DNA from 2 places in the Streptomyces glaucus genome. Region 2 is predicted to be linked to the other one. Evidence: riboswitches for the same ligand, from Rfam matches in the RefSeq annotation. Region 2 holds a riboswitch; the other holds the start of a gene.
The links. Region 2 has a riboswitch for S-adenosylmethionine ahead of ABD363_RS28380 (aminotransferase class V-fold PLP-dependent enzyme). Riboswitches for the same ligand answer to the same signal wherever they lie in the genome.
Positions count from the first base shown of each region.

Region 1: linked by a shared signal. The riboswitch ahead of thrC (threonine synthase) and the one ahead of ABD363_RS28380 (aminotransferase class V-fold PLP-dependent enzyme) in region 2 are both predicted to bind S-adenosylmethionine.

Region 1 covers NZ_BAAATK010000009.1:120,705-124,101, forward strand. Annotated here, with positions in the region: gene ABD363_RS09700 (glucosyl-3-phosphoglycerate synthase) at 1-896, opposite strand, end outside; SAM riboswitch class I at 1,028-1,168, shown strand; gene thrC (threonine synthase) at 1,187-2,470, shown strand; gene ABD363_RS09710 (MoaD/ThiS family protein) at 2,467-2,742, shown strand; gene ABD363_RS09715 (cold-shock protein) at 3,183-3,386, shown strand.
Region 2 covers NZ_BAAATK010000056.1:12,891-16,287, reverse strand. Annotated here, with positions in the region: gene ABD363_RS28390 (rhomboid family intramembrane serine protease) at 1-387, shown strand, start outside; gene ABD363_RS28385 (Lrp/AsnC family transcriptional regulator) at 384-665, shown strand; gene ABD363_RS28380 (aminotransferase class V-fold PLP-dependent enzyme) at 732-2,108, opposite strand; SAM riboswitch class IV at 2,274-2,390, opposite strand; gene trpD (anthranilate phosphoribosyltransferase) at 2,499-3,397, opposite strand, start outside.

The DNA of each region.
Region 1 (3,397 bases), on a different contig from region 2:
CGCTCCTCGGTGTCCACGGAGTACGTGCGCGGCTCGAAGCCGTCCTCGCCCCGCACGAACTGGGTGAGCGACGGGCGGACCAGGTGACCGCGGGCCAGCCTGAGCTGCGCGGTGCGGTAGATCGCGGCGGCCATCCGGCCGAGGGCCTGCCCGTCCTGGTGCCGGTGCCGCCGCACGCCCACGTCCACCTGGGCCAGGGCGTCCAGGCCCACCAGGTGCAGGGCGTCGACCAGCATGCCCAGCTCCACCCCGTACCCGACCGGGAACGGCAGCCGCTCCAGCAGCGAGCGGCGGGCCGCGTACTCGCCGCCGAGCGGCTGCACGAAACCGGCCAGCCGCGGCCAGTGCATGTTCAGCAGCGGGCGGGCCATCAGCTCGGTGACCCGGCCGCCCTGCCCGGCCGCGCCGCCCAGCGGGCGGTCGTACATCGCCTTGACCAGGTCGACGCCCGGCTCGGTCAGCAGCGGGCCGACGATCCCGGTGACGAAGTCCGAGGAGAACTCCCTGAGGTCGGCGTCGACGAAGCAGACGATGTCGCCGCCGGTCACCAGCAGGGAGCGCCACAGCACCTCGCCCTTGCCGGGCACGGCCGGGATGCGCGGCAGGATCTCGTCCCGGTGCACCACGGTCGCGCCCGCGGCGGCGGCCACCTCGGCGGTACGGTCCGTCGACCCGGAGTCGACCACCACGATCTCGTCGACCAGCGGGGCCCGCCGCATCAGGTCGCGGCGGATCACGGCGACGATGTCGCCGACCGTCTCCTGCTCGTTGAGCGCGGGCAGCACGACGCTGACCGACTGGCCCGTGGCGCGTTTGGCGGCCAGGACCTGGTGGAGCGGGCGGTCGCCCACGGACCAGGAGCGGGTCCTCAGCCAGCGCTCGACTTCTTCCAGCACGGTGTCCGGCTCCTCACGGTTGTCTCGCGGTTCGGACGGCTTCTCTCAACTGTCCTGGCCTTCGGTTACAGTCTTGAACAACGCTCGTGACCATCCCATGTCGGGGGTCCGGTGCGTCGACAACCACATACCGCTCATCCAGAGGGGCAGAGGGACACGGCCCGATGAAGCCCCGGCAACCCCCCTGAGCCGAACTCGTCTTCGCGAGGCTCCCGGTCAGGGAAGGTGCCAATTCCGTCTCACGGCGAGGTACGCCGTGGGGAAGATGAGGAGAAAGGGCCTCGCCTCACATGGCTGTGCAGACAGTTGCAAGCACCACCGACTCCACCGTGGACCTCGGCCCCGCCGCGGCGCTCTCCTGCCGCGAATGCGGTCACCGCGTGCCCCTCGGCCCGGTCTTCGCCTGTGAGGAGTGTTTCGGCCCGCTGGAGATCGCCTACGACTTCTCGTCCTACGACGCCGGGGAGCTCCGCAAGCGCATCGAGGCGGGTCCCGCGAACATCTGGCGGTACGCACCGCTGCTGCCGGTCCCGGCCGACGTGGCCGACAAGCCCAACCTGAACCCGGGCTGGACCAAGCTGGTCAAGGCCGACAACCTGGCGCGCGAACTCGGCGTGACCGGCGGCCTGTACGTGAAGGACGACTCCGGCAACCCGACGCACTCCTTCAAGGACCGCGTCGTCGCCCAGGCCCTGGAGGCCGCCCGCGCCTTCGGCTTCACCACCCTGTCCTGCTCCTCCACCGGCAACCTGGCCGGCGCCGTCGGCGCCGCCGCCGCCCGCGCCGGCCTGCGCTCCTGCGTGTTCATCCCGCACGACCTGGAGCAGGGCAAGGTCGTCATGGCCGCCGTCTACGGCGGCGAGCTCGTCGGCATCGAGGGCACCTACGACGACGTGAACCGCTTCTGCTCCGAGCTGATCGGCGACCCGGCCGGCGAGGGCTGGGGCTTCGTCAACGTCAACCTGCGGCCCTACTACGCGGAGGGCTCCAAGACCCTGGCGTACGAGATCTGCGAGCAGCTCGGCTGGCGGCTGCCCGACCAGATCGTGGTGCCGATCGCCTCAGGCTCGCAGCTCACCAAGATCGACAAGGGGCTGCGCGAGCTGATCGAGCTCGGGCTCGTCGAGGACCGGCCGTACAAGATCTTCGGTGCGCAGGCCGAGGGCTGCTCGCCGGTGTCCGCCGCCTTCAAGGCCGGCCACGACGTCGTCCGCCCGCAGAAGCCGAACACCATCGCCAAGTCCCTGGCGATCGGCAACCCGGCCGACGGCCCCTACGTCCTCGACGTCGCGCGCCGCACCGGCGGCGCCGTGGAGGACGTCACCGACGAGCAGGTCGTCGACGCGATCAGGCTGCTCGCCCGGACCGAGGGCGTCTTCGCCGAGACGGCGGGCGGCGTCACCGTGGGCGTGACGCGCAAGCTGATCGAGAACGGCGTCCTCGACCCGGCGAAGACCACCGTCGTGCTCAACACCGGCGACGGCCTGAAGACCCTCGACGCGGTGGCCGGCACCGGCCCGACCGCCACCATCCGCCCGACCCTGGACTCCTTCCGAGAGGCTGGCCTCGCATGAGCGTGACCGTCCGCATCCCCACCATCCTGCGCACCTACACCGGCGGCCGGGCCGAGGTGAGCGCCGAGGGCACGACCCTCGCCGAGGTCATCGAGGACCTGGAGAAGAACCACACCGGCATCGCCGCCCGCGTCCTGGACGACCAGGGCAGGCTGCGCCGCTTCGTCAACGTCTACGTCAACGACGACGACGTGCGCTTCGAGCACGGGCTCCAGACGCCGACCCCCGCGGGCGCGGGCGTGTCCATCATTCCGGCGGTCGCCGGCGGCTGACCGGGATTCGCCGTTACCTCTGGTAATGGCCGTCACCGAGCGTTCTGCGCATTGCCCCCTCCGTGAGAGAAGCGGAGGGGGCAATTCAGTGTGGTTGAACGCGGTAGAGTTGGGGAACGCGCTGCTGATCCCCTGATCGGTACCCCCGTGTTCCTGTCGCACGCCCGATGAGATGTAGCCAAAGTGTGGGCGTCTTTCGCGGCTTATGTGCTCTTTGTGCAGCCCGACTTGCCCTGAATTACGGCGAATTCTCGCCACATTCCAGGCCGGCTGCGTCCGGAATTCTCGTCCGATTGACCTGTTGCGGACGGCAGTTGGGCAGATACATTCGGCCGCGGTCGACGCGTTCCGGCGCACACCCCCAACCGTTGGGGGGTGAGGTATGACCCGGATCCGCGAAGTGTGGATCTGTGCAAGGGCCAGTAATAGGGGAGTTAGGCATGGCTCAGGGCACCGTCAAGTGGTTCAACGCGGAGAAGGGGTACGGCTTCATCGCGGTCGACGGTGGTGCGGATGTTTTCGTCCACTACAGCGCGATCCAGATGGACGGTTACCGCACCCTTGAAGAGGGCCAGCGGGTCGAGTTCGAGATCTCGCAGGGCCAGAAGGGCCCGCAGGCCGACATGGTTCGCGTCACCGCCTGATACGCGCGACC
Region 2 (3,397 bases):
CTGTTCTACCTCGGCTGCGGCTACCTCGCCCTGCTCGGCTACGCGATCGACAACGCGGACTCCCGGCAGTCGCTGGTCGGCGCCTCCGGAGCGATCTCGGCCGTCCTCGGCGCGTTCCTGTACCTGTTCCCCCGGGCCCGGGTGACCAGCCTGCTGCCGTTCCTGTTCTTTCTGCCGCTGCGCTTCCCGGCGTGGATCGTGCTGCCCTTCTGGGCGGCGCTGCAGTGGCTGGCGGCGGGCCGGGCCGGCGCGGGTCCGGGGGTGGCGTACCTCGCCCACCTGGTGGGGTTCGGGCTGGGCTTCGTCTTCGCATGGGTGTGCTCCGGCCGTACGACTAGAGTGAACAGCGCCCCAGCGACGGCCCCCGAGGGAGAGAACCAGCCGTGATCACCGCGATCGTCCTCATCAAGACCAGCGTGGACCAGATCCCCGAGATCGCGGAACGGATCGCCTCGCTGGAGAACGTCAGCGAGGTCTTCTCGGTCACCGGCACCTACGACCTGATCGCCATGGTCCGGGTGAGGGAGCACGAGGAGCTCGCGGAGGTCATCCCCGGCCGGATCAGCAAGATCCCGGGCGTGGAGGCGACGGACACGCACGTGGCGTTCCGCACGTACTCGCAGCACGACCTGGAGGCGGCGTTCGCGATCGGGCTGGACAGCTGACGCCGCCGTCGCCGGGCACGCCCCGCGGGTGATCCCGCCGGGCGCCCGGTCGTCCGGCCACGGCGTTCAGGCGGGGGTGTCGGGCACGCACCGGCCGTCCTGCGTGCGGTAGTTCCACTTCGCGCCGTCCCGCACGAGCTCCCGCACGGCCCGCACGAACCGCTCCACGTGCTCGTCCGGCGTGCCCGCGCCGAAGCTGACCCGGACGGCGTCGAGGGAGGTCTCGCCGGGCGCCGCCCCGGGCGCGCCGCACTCGCCCCGGGTCCGCGGGTCGCTGCCGAGCAGGGTGCGCACCAGCGGGTGGGCGCAGAAGAGGCCGTCGCGGACGCCGATGCCGTACTCGGCGGACAGCGCGGCGGCGAAGTGGGAGCTGTTCCAGCCCTCGACGACGAAGGAGAGCACGCCGACGCGCGGGGCGTCGTCGCCGAAGAGGGAGAGGACCCTGACCTCCGGCACCTCGGCGAGCCCGTCCCGCACCTTCCTGATCAGGTGCTGCTCCCGGGCGACGAGGGTGTCGAACCCGGCCTCGGTCAGGGCCCGGCAGGCGGAGGCGACGGCGTGGGCGCCGATGACGTTGGGCGACCCGGCCTCGTGACGGGCGGCGCTCTCGTGCCACTCCACGTCCACGCCCCCGTCGGCGCGCCGGGCGACCCGGCGGCTGGCGCCGCCGCCCGCGAGGTACGGCTCGGCCGCGCGCAGCCAGTCGGCGCGGCCGGCGAGCACGCCGGAGCCGAAGGGCGCGTACAGCTTGTGCCCGGAGAAGGCGACCCAGTCGACGTCGAGGTCCTGGACGGACACGGGGTGGTGGGGCGCCAGCTGGGCGGCGTCCAGCACGATCCGGGCGCCGTGCGCGTGGGCCGCGGCGGCCAGCTCGCGCACCGGCCACAGCTCGCCGGTGACGTTGGAGGCGCCGGTGACGCAGACCAGGGCGGGCCCGTGGGGTTCGCGGCCGGCGAGGGCGCGCTCCAGGGTCTCCACGGCCTGGCCCGGGGTGCGCGGGGCGTCGAGGCAGGTGACCCCGGCGTGCCGCCAGGGCAGCAGCGCGGCGTGGTGCTCGGTCTCGAAGACGAAGACCCGGCAGCCGGCGGGGAGCGCGCGGGCCAGCAGGTTGAGCGAGTCGGTGGTGGACCGGGTGAAGACCACCTGGTCCGTCTCCCGGCAGTCGAGGAACCCGGCGACGGTCCTGCGGGCGTTCTCGAACAGGTCGGTGGACAGCTGCGAGAGGTACCCGGCGCCGCGGTGCACGCTGCCGTAGTACGGCGCGTAGGCGGCCACGTCGTCCCACACGCGCTGCAGGGCCGGGGCGCTGGCGGCGTAGTCGAGCGCGGCGTAGGCGACCTCGCCGCCGGTGACGAGCGGGACGGTGACGTCCCTGCCCAGGACGGGCAGCGGGGCGCGGACGGACCGGTCGGCGGCGGTGGCGGCAGCGGTGGAGACGGACATGGGTGTACTCCCGTGGAAGGCAGGCGGATCCGGCACCCGAGCGCGCACGGCTCGGGCGCGGGGAAGGCGGAGAAGGGTGTGCGGAGGCGGGGCTCTGCGGCCCTAGCGCATTCGCTTGCTCACGGAAGGCTCCCTCGAACGACCAGGACCCCTGGTTTCGCGAGGGGTCCGCGCTTGCCGCAGACCTTGCTGACTGCGGCCTGGTCCTCACCCGGGGCACCCCGCCACGGACGGAGGGTTGCCGGACAGCCGGCCGGGGCCTGATGGCTGTCGCTCATGACCTGTGCGGGAACGTATGCGAACCGGTCGCCGGTGCGCAACCGGTGTCCGGATACCGGGACACCAGAAGGTGCCGGCGCCCCGCGGGACACCGGCACCGGGCGGAGCCGCTCACTTGTTGCTGGCGGCCACCCACCGTTCCAGCGTCCGCTTCGCCGCCCCCGAGTCGATGGACTCCGCCGCCTTCGCCATCCCGGCGCGGATCTGCTCGGTCAGCGGCGCCGTCGTCGGCTCCAGCGCCACCAGCGCCGCCGCGGAGTTCAGCAGGACGGCGTCCCGCACCGGCCCCGTCTCACCGTCCAGCAGCCGCCGCGCCACCTCGGCGTTGTAGGAGGCGTCGGCGCCCCGCAGCGCCTCCACCGGCACCAGGTCGACGCCGACGTCCCGCGGGTCGAAGGTCTCCTCGGTCACCTTGCCGTCGCGGACGACCCACACCCGGGAGGTGGCGGTGACCGTCAGCTCGTCGAGGCCGTCGTCGCCCCGGAACACCAGCGAGGAGTTGCCGCGCTCGGCGAAGACGCCCGCGACGATCGGCGCCATGCGCGGGTCGGCGACGCCCACCGCCTGGGCCTTCACCTGCGCCGGGTTGGTCAGCGGACCGAGGAAGTTGAACGTCGTCCGGATCCCCAGCTGGCCGCGTGCCGCGGCCACGTGGCGCAGCGCCGGGTGGAACTTCACCGCGAAGCAGAAGGTGATCCCGGCCTCCTCGGCGACCTCCGCCACCCGCCGCGGCGGCAGTTCCAGATTGACGCCGAGCTTCTCCAGCACGTCGGAGGCCCCGGACGCCGAGGACGCGGCCCGGTTGCCGTGCTTGACGACCCTGGCGCCGGTGCCGGCGACGACGATCGCCGACATGGTGGAGATGTTGACCGTCTTCGCGCCGTCGCCGCCGGTGCCGACGATGTCGACGGTCTCCCCCGGCACCTGGATCACGTGGGCGTGCTCGTACATGGTCCGGACGAGACCGGAGATCTCCTCGACGGTCTCCCCCTTGGCCCGCAGCGCCACCG